4 regions of the Micromonospora sp. DT62 genome follow, and region 3 is predicted to be linked to each of the others. Evidence: riboswitches for the same ligand, from Rfam matches in the RefSeq annotation. Region 3 holds a riboswitch; each other region holds the start of a gene.
The links. Region 3 has a riboswitch for cyclic di-AMP ahead of ACPXCB_RS24065 (coiled-coil domain-containing protein). Riboswitches for the same ligand answer to the same signal wherever they lie in the genome.
Positions count from the first base shown of each region.

Region 1 (3,199 bases), on a different contig from region 3:
CCGGCGTGCCAGCCGACGTTCTTGGTCTTGATGTGCTGGGCGATGTGCCCGTCCACCGAGCGCAGGGTGTAGTGCCAACCCACCCGCTTCGGGTCCTTGACCAGGTTGACGCTGGGACCGAAGTAGCCCTCGGTGTCGTGGATGACGATGTACTCGATCTTCTGCTGGGTGGGACGGTTGCCCAGGTCGTGGTTGCCGTAGTCGCCCAGGGTGGGGCCGTAGTTCTCGTACGGCGCCGGGATCCACTCGCAGGAGATGTCGCTCGGGCACTCCAGCCCGTCCGGTCGGGCGAGCTTGCGCAGGCGCAGCCGGTCCAGCCAGGAGCGGTCCGGCTGGACCGCCCGGCCGGCCAGCGTGACCCGCTGCCCGTCGTCGGTCACCCGGCTGTCGCCCGTGGCGATGGTGGCGTACACCTCGTTGGCGAAGGCCGCCGCGGCGTCGGCGCTGTCCGCGCCGGAGTACCGGGCCACCGCGCCGTACCAGGTCGCCGGGTCGGTGCCGGCGCCGACCGGGGCGCCGATCTCCTTCTGGTACGCGGCCAGCAGCGCCGCGCCGCCCCGGATGTTGGCCGTGACGTCCGTCCGCAGCGACTCCTCGCTGGCGCCGGTCAGGTCGGCGGCGGCGTCGACGGTCCGCAGCGCGGCCTCGGCGGGCGGCGTGGCGGCCGGCGGCTCGCCGGCCTCGGCCAGGGACGGGCGGGAGTCGTCGCCGCGCGGGTCCTCGGTGCCCTCGTCGTGGTGCGTGCCGCCGGCGAGGGCGGCGACGTGCTCGGCGTCGGTGAGGTGCATCGGTCCGTAGCCGCCGCTGGTGCTCGGCGTGCCGGCGTTGGTGTCCCAGCGGGACTGCAGGTAGGAGACCCCGAGCAGGACGCTCTCCGGTACGCCGTACTCGGCGGCCGCGGCGGCGTACTGCTGCTGCCGGTCGTTCACCGGCGCTGCCGCGGCGGCGGATCCGGCGGCGGTGAGCGGCGTCGTCGCCATGGCGGCTGCCACGGCGGCGGCCAGCAGGACGCGTCTGCTCCTCGATGTCGCTGACAGGTGCATCAGACCCCCAGTTCGGACGGGCAAAGGTGGGGTCACCTTCGCCCCGCCCGCCGCCTCTGGTCAATACCTTTCCGTCAGACACTTCAGAAGGAAGGAAATCTTCGTTGCCCGGGTTGCGGAACCGCCCGACCCGGGTGGGTACGGAGTGTCACTGCCCGTAGGGTTGCGGATCGATAACGGTCGTCTCTACTCTGGTCCTTCGTCGGCCGGTGACATTCCGTCCAACCAGGGCGGTGACGGTCCGACACCGCCGAGTCGCTCCCGAGCGAGCCGGGGACCCATGTTCCCCGGGGTGAATCCGCAGTCCTGCGGTAGGGCGCCCCTTCCCGCCCGAACCCGTCAGCTAACCCGGTAGGCGGTACGGAAGAAGGAGTACGAAGCCCGGTGGCACACCATGCCCCGCGGCCACCGTCGGCCCGGTCGGCCCTCGCCGACCCGGTGACGGCTGCGCCGCGCCCACGCTGGTACCGCTGCACCACCGCCCTCGCCGCCCTGGCCGCGTTCGCCGTCGTCCTGACCGGCGGCGCCACGGCGGCCCACGCCGAACCGACGGTCGCCGAGATCGAGCGGCAGATCGACGAGGACTGGAACAAGCTCGAACCGATCATCGAACGGCACAACGCCACCCGACAGGACCTGGCCGCCAGGCGAAAGCAGGCCGACGCGCTCGCCGCGCAGATCGGTCCCCTGGAGAAGCAGGTCGACCAGGCGATGGAGAAGGTCGGCGCGCTGGCGGCCCGCGCCTACAAGGGCGAGAACGTCTCCGCCGTCAACGCCCTGCTGGGCAGCCGCTCACCGAGCGAGATGATCGGGCAGCTCGAGCTGCTCGACCAGTTCGCCCAGCACCAGCAGCAGGACGTGCGGCAGGTCGCCGAGCTGCGCGACCGGCTGGCCGCCAAGAAGGCGCCGCTGGACGAGATGGTCGTCCAGCTCAGCCGCACCGAGGCCCAGCTCGCGGCGAAGAAGAAGCAGATCAACGCCGAGATCGACCGGTTGCAGAAGCTGCGGCTGCGGGTCTACGGCAACGGCGGCGGCGGGCCGCTGCGCCCCGCCCCCTGCCCGGCCGGCTATCCCGGCGGCCCGGCCGGCACCGCCGTGAAGTTCGCCTGCGCGCAGATCGGCAAGCCCTACGTCTGGGGCGCCGAGGGGCCGAACTCGTACGACTGCTCCGGCCTGATGCTCGCCGCCTGGGCGAAGGCGGGGGTGTCGCTGCCGCACAACGCCGCGCAGCAGCGGCGGGCCACCGCGTCCGTCAGCCGGGGCGAGCTGCGCCCGGGCGACCTCGTCTTCTACTACAGCGACCTGCACCACGTCGGCATGTACGTCGGCGGGGGCTGGGTGGTGCACGCCTCCCGGGCCGGGGTGCCGATCAGGATGAAGAAGGTCGACGACGGCCCGATCCACAGCTACGGCCGGCCCGGCTGAGGTGCAAGGAAGGGCACCTTCCTGACGGATCCGGTAGAGGAAGGTGCCCTTCCTGACACGTAGCGGCCCGGGTCAGCGGGTGGGCCAGGTGCGCCAGTGCTGCCAGGAGCGGCTCGGGGTCGGGCCGCGCTGCCCCTGGTAGCGCGAGCCGTAGACGGCCGAGCCGTACGGATGCTGCGCCGGCGACGAGAGCCGGAAGATGCAGAGCTGGCCGATCTTCATGCCCGGCCAGAGGGTGATCGGCAGGTTGGCGACGTTGGACAGTTCGAGGGTCACGTGACCGGAGAAGCCCGGGTCGATGAAGCCCGCCGTGGAGTGGGTGAGCAGGCCCAACCGGCCCAGTGAGCTCTTCCCCTCCAGGCGGCCGGCGAGCTGGTCGCCGAGCGTGATCACCTCCAGCGTCGAGGCGAGCACGAACTCGCCCGGATGCAGCACGTACGGCTCGCCGTCGGGCACCTCGACCATCGACGTGAGGTCGTCCTGCTGCTGCGCGGGGTCGATGTGGGTGTAGAGGTGGTTGTTGAAGACCCGGAAGTGCTTGTCCAGGCGTACGTCGATGCTGGACGGTTGCACCAGCGCGGGCTCGAACGGCTCCAGCGCGAGCGTCCCCGCCTCGATCTCGGAGGCCAGGTCGCGGTCGGAGAGCAGCATCCGCACACCTTAGCGACCGACACGCGTGACCTGCGTGTCGGAGTGCATCTTCGTACAATTGTTCGATAGAATGCCGGCAT
Region 1 covers NZ_JBNCOB010000011.1:1,092-4,290, forward strand. Annotated here, with positions in the region: gene ACPXCB_RS17000 (N-acetylmuramoyl-L-alanine amidase) at 1-980, opposite strand, end outside; cyclic di-AMP (ydaO/yuaA leader) riboswitch at 1,282-1,415, shown strand; gene ACPXCB_RS17005 (NlpC/P60 family protein) at 1,428-2,468, shown strand; gene dcd (dCTP deaminase) at 2,541-3,119, opposite strand; gene ACPXCB_RS17015 (pyridoxamine 5'-phosphate oxidase family protein) at 3,198-3,199, shown strand, end outside.
Region 1: linked by a shared signal. The riboswitch ahead of ACPXCB_RS17005 (NlpC/P60 family protein) and the one ahead of ACPXCB_RS24065 (coiled-coil domain-containing protein) in region 3 are both predicted to bind cyclic di-AMP.

Region 2 (3,199 bases), on a different contig from region 3:
TGACCGGGCTGCGCTGGGTCGCCGCCCTGCTCGTCTTCGGGTTCCACGTCGCGACGATGGGCATCATCGCCGAGCCCGGCCAGAAGGCCGTCGTGGACTGGGCCTTCGCCCTCGGCCTGTCGGGCGTGCAGTTCTTCTTCATCCTCAGCGGCTTCGTGCTGGTCTGGTCGGCCCGACCCACCGACACCCGTCGGGCGTTCTGGCGGCGCCGGGTGGCCAAGATCTGGCCGAGCCACGTGGTGCTGTGGGTGGCGGCCCTGGCGGTCGCGGCCTGGTTCGCCGACCCCGTGGACCGGTTCGTCGCGGTGGAGAACCTGTTCCTCCTCCAGGCGTGGGACCCGCGGCCGGGCCACTTCTACAGCATCAACACGGTCAGCTGGTCGCTGTCCTGCGAGTTCTTCTTCTACCTCTGCCTGCCGTTGGCGCTGCCGCTGATCCGCCGGGCCCGGCCGTGGGCCCTGTGGGCCGTCGTGGTCGCGGTGCCGCTGCTCATCCTGGCGCTCTGGCCGGCCCAGGCGCTGGTGCCCGAGGAGAGCCGCTGGTGGTTCACCCAGGTCTTCCCGCCGGTGCGGTCGCTGGAGTTCTGGATGGGCGTCGCCGCCGCCGAGCTGATGCGGCGTGGCCGGTGGCGTGGGCCGGGCCTGCCGCTGGCCAGCCTGCTCTTCGTGGTGACCTGGGTGGTCGCCGCGCAGTGGGTGCGCGCCGAACTGTGGGCGGCGCTGCTCTCGGTGGCGTACATCCTGGTCATCGCCGCGGCGGCGGACGCGGACGTGCGCGGGCGGCGCTCGCCGTGGCGGTCCCGGCCGATGGTCTGGCTGGGCGAGGTCTCCTTCGCCTTCTATCTGGTGCACGTCCTCGTGATGATCACCGTCCTGCGGCTCACCGGCGACTGGGGCGTCGGCTTCACCGGCTGGTGGGGGCCGGCGGTGGTGCTCGGCTTCCTGCTGGTCAACCTGGCCCTGGCCGGCCTGTTGCACCGTCTCGTCGAGACGCCGATGATGCGGCTGCTCACTCCGCGCAGGCCGGTCCGGACGCCGCGGGACGGGGACGGCGCCGGGAAGGACCCCGGCGGCCGCGGGGCGGCGCCGGGGGACCGGGGCAACGCCGTGCCGCGCCCCCGGGCCGCCGACCCGCAGGACGACCACCGACCGACGTACGCCGACTCGCGCTGAGACGCCCCGGCGGCTGGAGAGTCCGGGCGACGAAATCCCGACCGTTTCGGTGACGCCGGTCACCACGTCGGCGAACCGGTCATCCGGCGCGGCCCGGTCGATTCCCGCCGGGGTTTCGGCGCCGATGTCCGCCACTTGTCCCATTGTCGCCCGGAGGCGCGCACAGAAACGGTCGTCCCATTGAGTCGCGTCAGTGGCGAAGTGCCCGCAAAAATTGTTTGCCGATCAAGGTTTAGGCAGGTGGGGCGGGGTTGGCAGGGCGTGGGCCGGCCAGTAATGTCGGCGCGTCCGGTGCGGTACCCGATCGCCAGAGGCGACGCCGCGCCGACCCGCCTAATCGTGAACGACGAACCGGGGACCCAGTGCTCGTTGGGGTGAATCCGTGGGCCGTGGGCCCGTGGTAGGGCGTTCTTCCCGCCCGAATCCGTCAGCTAACCCGGTCGGCGGTGTCGGAAGGAGTTCCATCTTCATGCCACACCCGTACACCCCTCGGTTGTGCCGCCGTCTCCACGGCGCCGCGGTGACCGCGCTCGTCCGCCCGCAGGTCATGAGCTGACCCGCCGGTCACCGTCCGTCGCCCGGCGTCCCGGGCGCATCCCCTGAGTGGCCCACCACCCGCCCGGACGCCCGTCCGCGCGGTCGGTCCGCCCTGCCCTCGGCGCGGACCGACGGCCGCTACCCCGAGCCCGTGGAGGAAACCGTGAAGCACCACCTCAAGCGACAGCTGCGTCGCCTCACGTCCGAGCGTCCGTACCAGCTGGCCGCCGCGTCCGCCGCGGCGCTCGTGCTGGCGTCGGGCACGGGCGCGCTGCTGGCCGGAACCGACGAGGCCCCCGCCGCCGCGCCGGCCCCGGTGGCCGCGACCGAACTGCGGGACGACGCGGCGGCCTCGCGCAGCCAGGCCCGGGTCGCGCCCGCCCCGTCCAGCGCCGCCCCGGCCGCGTCCAGCGCCGCCCCGTCGGCCAGCGCGTCCAGCGCCGCCCCGGACCCGGACCTGACCCGCAAGCCGGAGCCGCCGAAGCCGCCGGCCGCCAAGAGCCTGGACTACGACTACCAGGCCCAGACGACCTTCTACAACTGTGGTCCGGCGGCCGTCCGGCACGCCCTCAGCGCCGCCGGCATCGCGCGCAGCCAGGACGCCCTCGGTGCCCAGTTGGGCACCGACCAGATGGGCACCGACTCGGCCCAGGACACCACCCGCGTGCTGAACGCGACGGTGAAGGGCGAGCCGTACCGGACCCGGATGATCCCCGGTGGCGCCGCCACCCCGGCCCAGATGGACCGGCTCCAGGCCGACGTCGTCGCGGCCATCGCCGACGGGCGGGGGGTCGTGGTCAATGTCGCCGGCAGCGCCACGGACACCGACGGCGGCTGGCACTCCTTCCCCGGCGGCCACTACATCGCGGTGGTCGGCTACCAGGACGGGGGACGGCTGGTGAAGATCGCCGACTCGGCGAACCCGGCGACCGCGTCGTACTGGATCAGCACCATCGCCCTGGCGAACTGGGCCGCCACCCGCGGCTACTCCGCCTGAGCGACGCCGTCGGGCGTCGGCTCCCCACCCGGGGGGTCGGCGCCCGATGTCGTGTCCGGGTCACGGCCCTCGCCCGCGGCGTCCGACGGGTGGCACACTGCGCCCATGGTCGATGAGTCGGGTGACCGGGACGGCCGGCGGGTGCTCCTGCTGCTGCACGGCATGGGCGCGACCGGCGACGTGTGGCTGCCCTGGGCGCCGCTGCTGGAGCGTCGGTGGGCGGGGCGGTGGCTGGCGCCGGACCTCGCCGGCCACGGCTGGTCGCCGCCGCTGCCGGAGTACTCCTTCCCGGGGCTGGCCGCGCGGATCGCCGCGGGGCTCGCGGCGGGCGACCGGCTGGTCGTGCTGGGGCACTCCCTCGGCGGGGTGGTCGGACTGGCGCTGGCCGCCCGGGGCGCCGGGCTGCCCGTCGACGCCGTCGTCGGGCTCGGCATCAAGGCCGTCTGGTCGCCGGCGGAGCTGGCCAAGGCGGGTGAGCTGGCGGCCCGGCCGG
Region 2 covers NZ_JBNCOB010000001.1:129,118-132,316, reverse strand. Annotated here, with positions in the region: gene ACPXCB_RS00565 (acyltransferase family protein) at 1-1,172, shown strand, start outside; cyclic di-AMP (ydaO/yuaA leader) riboswitch at 1,493-1,633, shown strand; gene ACPXCB_RS00560 (C39 family peptidase) at 1,861-2,706, shown strand; gene ACPXCB_RS00555 (alpha/beta fold hydrolase) at 2,812-3,199, shown strand, end outside.
Region 2: linked by a shared signal. The riboswitch ahead of ACPXCB_RS00560 (C39 family peptidase) and the one ahead of ACPXCB_RS24065 (coiled-coil domain-containing protein) in region 3 are both predicted to bind cyclic di-AMP.

Region 3 (3,199 bases):
GTCGGCCCGGGTGACCAGGCCGTTCACGTGAGGTAGCGAGGTGTGGGATGAGTCGTCCCGGATCGCCAGGAACGCAACCCGGCCCGGAGCGGACGCTCCCGGTGCCGGCCACGGCCGGGGCCCCGGCCGACGTCGGCACCGCGTTCGCCGTCCCCACGAGTCCCAGGCAGGCGCTCGCCGAGCTGCACGCCGGCAACCGGCGGTTCGTGACCGGCGCCCCGCGCCACCCCAACCAGGACGCCGGGCACCGCGCCGCGGTCGCCGACGGGCAGCACCCCTTCGCGGTGATCGTCGGTTGTTCCGACTCCCGGCTCGCCGCCGAGATCATCTTCGACCGCGGCCTCGGTGACCTCTTCGTGGTCCGCACCGCCGGGCACACCATCGGTCCCGAGGTGCTGGGCAGCGTGGAGTACGCCGTCACGGTCCTGGGCACGCCGCTGGTGGTGGTGCTGGGGCACGACTCCTGCGGGGCCGTCCAGGCGGCGCGTACGGCGGACGCCACCGGCACCCCGCCGGTCGGGCACCTGTGCGCCGTGGTGGACGCCGTGGTGCCGAGCCTGCGCCGGGCCGCCGCCGAGGGCGTGGACGACATCGACGGGATCGTCGACATCCACATCGCGCACACCGTCGAGGCGATGCTGGGCCGCTCCGCCGTCCTCGCCGTGGAGGTGGCCGCCGGCCGCTGCGGGGTGGTCGGCATGTCGTACCGGCTGACCGCCGGCGAGGTGCGGACGGTGGCCGAGGTGCCCGCCCGTACGGCCGACGCGCCGGAGACGGCGGCCAGCGCCGCGCTCGCCTGAACAACCGCCCACCGCCCGCCCGTCACCGCCGTGGCGGGCGGGTCCGTACGACGAGACAGGGCCGCCCCGCGTTCGGCGGGGCGGCCCTGTCCGCGCTCTCGGCTGTGCCGCGCGTGTGCGTGTCTACCAGAGCGACACGTGGACGTGGTCGGTGTGGTTCGACGGACCGCTGTAGGAACTCCAGCCCGTCGCCGGGAACCAGATCTGTCTGTTCCAGATCACGTAGTAGACGCCGAGCCGGTCGGCGTTGCGGACCAGGAACGCGGTCAGGTTGTTGCCGTACATGTAGGTGTCGTCGTTGTGCCAGGGGGAGAAGCCGCTCCTCTGCAGCGACCAGTCGCAGGCCCGGCCCTTCGGGTGCTCGTACGGCCCGCCGGAGCGGTAACAGCCGACGAACCGGTTGAAGCCGGCCCGCTTGACCTCCTTGTACATGTGCAGGGTGCGCGCGGTGATGCGGCCGGAGGTGGTGGGGTCGTCCTCGGTGGGTGACAGCGGCGTCCAGTCGCCGTCGGCTGCCCGCCCCGGCGCGATCTTCGCCACCGGCGAGGTGGCGACCACCTTGCCACTGGTCAGCCCTCTGCCGCCGACCAGCGCGAGCGCCTTCTCCGCCTCCCGCTTGCCGCGCGCGATCTCGTTCGTCAGCTTCTGCTGTTCGCGGACCTCGGTGTCGAGCGCCAGCTTGGCCTGCTCGGCGCGGTCCTTGACCGCGTTCACCTCGGCGAGCTTCTTGGAGTTGACCAGGTTGAGCTCGTCGAGGGCGGCGGCGCGCTTGACGAACGAGTCGGGGCTGGCGGTGTCCAGCAGCATGGACACCGCGCCGATCCGCCCGGTGCGGTAGGACTGGGCGGCGATCTGGCTGACCTGGGGGGCCAGCGCGTTCAGTTCGGCCTGCGCCCGGGAGACCTCCAGGGCCAGTTCGAGTTGGCGCTTCTTCGAATTGGCCAGCTTCGCCTTGGCCTGCACGTAGGACCGGTTCCGGGCCTCGATGAGGTCGTCGAGCAGCTTGGGCTCGTCGTCCCCGTGCCCGGAGGGCTTGGGCGGGGTGGGCGCGGCCGCTGCCGGGAGAGGCCCGGCGAAGACCGCCAGGGCGGCGAGTACGGCCACCACGGGCGTCAACCAGCGGCGTAGGGGTGCCGTCACAGTTTTCCCTTCCGTCGACCGCCGACCGGGTTAGCTGACGGGTTCGGGGCGGAAGTGGCCCCTACCGCTGTCGCGGATTCACCCCACGTACCTGGGTCCCCGGTTCGCCTCGCGGCGATTGGGCGGCGGCACCGCAGGCGCCGCTGCGCGCCTTCGGCGGTGACCGGCAGCGAGGTTACCCGAGAACGCTCCCGGGGATCTACGTCCCTAAGCCGACTAAATGCGTTATTTCGTAATGGCGGACGGTGAGCAGTGACGCGTTTATCAGGTCGAACGTTCTGTTCGGTCACGCTGAGGAGCGTCACCATGCGATGTCCGTACTTCTGCCCCCGGCGGGCGCGGCGGACGGCGTGTCCCCACGCGGCCCGCTGAGGGCCTCCAGCGCCTCGGACCGGTCGGTGGCCGGCCGGGGCGTCGGCGCGGGCGTGGCGCGGTCGCTGGCGTCCCCGCCGCGTCGGCCGGCCGTGGTCACCAGGGCCGCCAGCGCGGTGGTCAGCGGCACGGCGGCGATCAGGCCCAGGGTGGCGACCGCGCTGCGGACGATCTCCTGGGCGAGGAACTCGCTGGTGAGAAGCTGGGTCACCGCCCGCGAGTCGGCGGTCAGCAGGAGCAGCACCGGCAGCGAGGCACCGGCGTACGCCAGCACGATGGTGTTCACCGTCGAGGCGATGTGCGCCCGGCCGACCCGGGTCGCCGCCCGGTAGAGCTGTGTCCGGGACAGCCCGGGGTTGGCGTGCGCCAGCTCGGTGACCGTGGCGGCCTGGGTCACCGTGACGTCGTCCAGCACGCCGAGGGAGCCGATGATGATGCCGGCCAGCAGCAGCCCGTGCAGGTCGACGTCGGCCTGGTACATCGACAGCGTGGTGGCGTCCTCGGAGCCGAACCCGGTCAGGTGGGTCGCGGCGGTGGCGATCGTGCCGAGGACACCGGTCAGCACCAGGCTGCCCAGCGTGCCGAGCACGGCGACCGAGGTCTGCGCGGTCACGCCGTGGGTCAGGTAGAGCACCACGAACATGATCAGAGCGGCGCCGACGACCGCGACCAGCAGGGGCGGGTTCCCGGCGCTGATGCCCGGCAGCACGAAGGTCAGCAGGATGGCGAAGCTCGCCGCCAGGCCGGCCAGCGCGGCCAGCCCGCGCCACCGCCCGAAGGCGACGATGGCGGCCGCGAAGAGCGCCACCAGCCAGACCAGCGGCTCGCCGCGCTGGTGCTCGGCGATGTTGTAGGTGCTGGCCGTGGGGTCGGCGGGGTCGGTGAGC
Region 3 covers NZ_JBNCOB010000021.1:52,587-55,785, reverse strand. Annotated here, with positions in the region: gene ACPXCB_RS24070 (carbonic anhydrase) at 48-800, shown strand; gene ACPXCB_RS24065 (coiled-coil domain-containing protein) at 924-1,940, opposite strand; cyclic di-AMP (ydaO/yuaA leader) riboswitch at 1,944-2,075, opposite strand; gene ACPXCB_RS24060 (YibE/F family protein) at 2,242-3,199, opposite strand, start outside.

Region 4 (3,199 bases), on a different contig from region 3:
CTGCACCCGCTGATCGTCCGGGTCCGCCGGGTGCCGCCCCGTCCTGGCGCGCGGGCCAGCTACGACATCACCGATCGACTGGCCGCCGGGCCGGTGCGCCTGCCGATCACCTACCGGGCCGACGTCCTCGTCGACGATCCCGACGAGATCGTCACCGTGGCCCGGCAGTGGCCTGCCACCACGGTGCGCAACCACACCCGGCTGCGGGCGGAGCCCGACGGCGTGGTCCGCATCGAGGTCGAGATCACCCTCGCCGCGCCCGCGCCGCTCTTCGGCTACGCGTTCCGCCAGGCCCGCGCCGCCCACCTCGGGCTGGCCGCCCGCCTCGCCGTGGCCCTCGACACGAGCCCGCCTGGGCCGCCGGCCGACTGACCGCCGGACGGGCCCGGCCGCAGTGGCTGGAGGCGGCGGACGCCGCCGCGCCCCGGTGACCCGCGACGGGCGGGGGACCGGGGCGCGGGCGTCAGTAGACCGACAGGTGCACGTGGTTGGTGTGGTCGCTGGACGGGTCGCCGTTGGCTCCGCTGTACGACTTCCATCCGCTGCTGGGCAGCCAGATCTGCCTGTACCAGATCACGTAGAGCACGGCGAGCCGGTCGGCGTTGCGCACGAAGTACGCCGACAGGTTGTTGCCGTACGTCCGGTCGCCGCCGGTGGCGTCGCCGCCGAAGCCGCCCTTCTGGGCCGCGAAGTCGCAGGCCCGGCCCTTCGGGTGCTCGCCCGAGCCGCCGGGGCGGTAGCAGGAGACGTAGCGGGTGAAGCCCGCCGCCTTGGCCTGGTTGAGCGCGTGCAGGGTGCGCGGGGTGATACAGCCGTTGGCGGGGGTGGGGTCGTTGACGCTGCACGACTCGCGCGGCCAGGAGCCGTCGGAGTTGCGCGGGGCCGCCTTCGCCGTCTTGCTGGAGGTGCCGCCCGGCGAGGTGCCCGCCCCCGTGGACTGCTGCCGCTGTTGCTGCTGCTCGCGGTTGGCGACCGTCAGCGCCCGTTCGGCCTGCTCCTTGCGCTTGGCCATCACGGTGACCTGCTTGCGCTGCTCCCGGATCTCGCCGTCCAGGGCGAGCTTGGTGCGGGTGGCCTCGTCCCGGGTCTCCTGGAGTTCGCGCAGGGCCCGGTCCTCCTTGGCGGCCACCGCGTCGAGGGCGGCGGCGCGGTCCATGAAGCCGTCCGGCGAGCTGCTGTTGAGCAGGGCGGACGCCACGCTGAGCCGACCGGTGCGGTAGGCCGCCCCCGCGATCTCGCCGACCCTGGCGGTGTGCGCGGCCAGCTCGACCTCGGTGGTCTTGAGCTGCGTGGCGAGCTGCTGCTGCCGCTTGGCCGACGTGTCCAGGGCGCGCTTGGCGTCGAGGTAGCCCTTGCTGGCGGCCTCCAACTGGGCCCGCAGGGCGGGGGTGCCGCCCTCCTCGTCCTGGCCGGGAGCTGCGGCGAGCAGGCCGGCCCGGGTGGCGGCCGCCGCCGGGGCGGCGGTGACCGGAGCCACCGCGGCGCCGAGGGCGAGCATCGTGGCGATCAGGGCCGCCGTCCGGGCGGCACGTCGTCGTACAGGTGCCATCACTGGCATGCAGGTGTCCTTCCGTCAGCCGCCGACCGGGTTAGCTGACGGGTTCGGGACGGAAGATCCCTACCGCTGACGCGGATGCACCCCACGAACTTGGTTCCCCGGTTCGCCCCGCCGGGCGATTAGGCGGCGGCCACCGCCGGCACCGGTGGGTGCCGCCTGGCGGAGGCCGAAGCCGAGCCTACCGGTGCCGGTGTGACTGATGCAGCGCAGGTGACGCAGGGTGTACGTCCACTAACAGTCAAATCCGGCATAAGCGCACAATACTCTCCCAGATTTAAGGCTGTCCTCATTACCACTCAACCGACCCGCAGGCCCCGCGCGACGCTCCGGGCTCGATCTGCAACGTGGCGTGCTCGATGTGGAAGTCGTCGTGCAGCGCGGCCCGGGCGGCGCCCAGCACCGCGCCGACCTCCGCGCCGGGTGCCATGGTCAGGTGGGCCGAGGCCACCTCCATTCCGGAGGTCAGCGTCCAGACGTGCAGGTCGTGCACCTCGGCGACGCCGGGCACGGCGGCCAGCCGGTCGTGCACCGCGGTCACCTGGAGGTGCTCCGGCGCGGCCTGCACCAGGATGCGCAGCGCGGCCCGCCCGAGCCGCCAGGTGCGCGGCAGGATGAACACCCCGATCGCGACCGCCACCAGGGGGTCCGCCCACCACCAGCCGGTGGTGGCGATCAGCAGGGCGGCCCCGATCACGCCGAGTGACCCCAGCAGGTCGCCGAGCACCTCCAGGTACGCCCCGTGGACGTTGATGCTCTCCTTCGCCCCGGAGCGCAGCAGCGCGAAGGCGCCGATGTTGGCGAGCAGGCCGAGCACGGCGACCACCAGCATCGGGCCGGCCAGCACCACCGGCGGGTCGCCGAAGCGGCGCACCGCCTCGATCACGACGTAGACCGCGACGCCGGAGAGCAGGACGGCGTTGGCCAGTGCGGCCAGCACCTCCAGCCGGTAGAGGCCGAAGGTGCGCTGCGGGTCGGCGCCCGCCCGCCGGGTGGCGGCGATCGCCGCGAGCGCCATGCCGATGCCGAGCACGTCGGTGAACATGTGCCCGGCGTCGCTCAGCAGGGCCAGCGAGCCCGTGCGGAAGGCCGCCACCGCCTCCACCACCATGAGGCCGGCGAGCAGCCCGAACGCCGCCCAGAGCCGGCCCCGGTGGCGGTGCGCGGCATTCGCCACCGACCCGTGATGGTGGTCATGACCTGCGCCCACGCGCCCACCCTCCGTCAGGCGTCCGGATTCGCGTTCAATCTATGTTCACATCGCTATGTATGCAAGTAACGTCGGCTCAGCCGATCGGGTCGACGGTGGTCAGCCGCTGGGTGGCCCGGGACAGCGCCACGTAGAGCGTCCGCACCCCCGACCCCGGGTCGGCCCGGATCTCGCCCGGGGCGACGAGGACGACCCCGTCGTACTCCATGCCCTTGGCCTCCAGGCTGGTCACCACCTGCAAACGCGGCGCGCCGAGCCGGCCCAGCCAGCCGGCCACCTCGTCGCGGCGCGGCACCGGCGTGATCACCCCGACCGTGCCCTCGACGTCGGCGAGCAGCGCGCCGGCCGCCGCCACCACCGCGGCCTCCAGCTCAGCCGGCGGCACCGACAGCGCGACCGGGTCGATGCCGGTGGAGCGCACCGCCCGGGGCAGC
Region 4 covers NZ_JBNCOB010000010.1:33,138-36,336, reverse strand. Annotated here, with positions in the region: gene ACPXCB_RS16315 (SRPBCC family protein) at 1-372, shown strand, start outside; gene ACPXCB_RS16310 (coiled-coil domain-containing protein) at 464-1,549, opposite strand; cyclic di-AMP (ydaO/yuaA leader) riboswitch at 1,563-1,694, opposite strand; gene ACPXCB_RS16305 (cation diffusion facilitator family transporter) at 1,848-2,765, opposite strand; gene ACPXCB_RS16300 (HelD family protein) at 2,842-3,199, opposite strand, start outside.
Region 4: linked by a shared signal. The riboswitch ahead of ACPXCB_RS16310 (coiled-coil domain-containing protein) and the one ahead of ACPXCB_RS24065 (coiled-coil domain-containing protein) in region 3 are both predicted to bind cyclic di-AMP.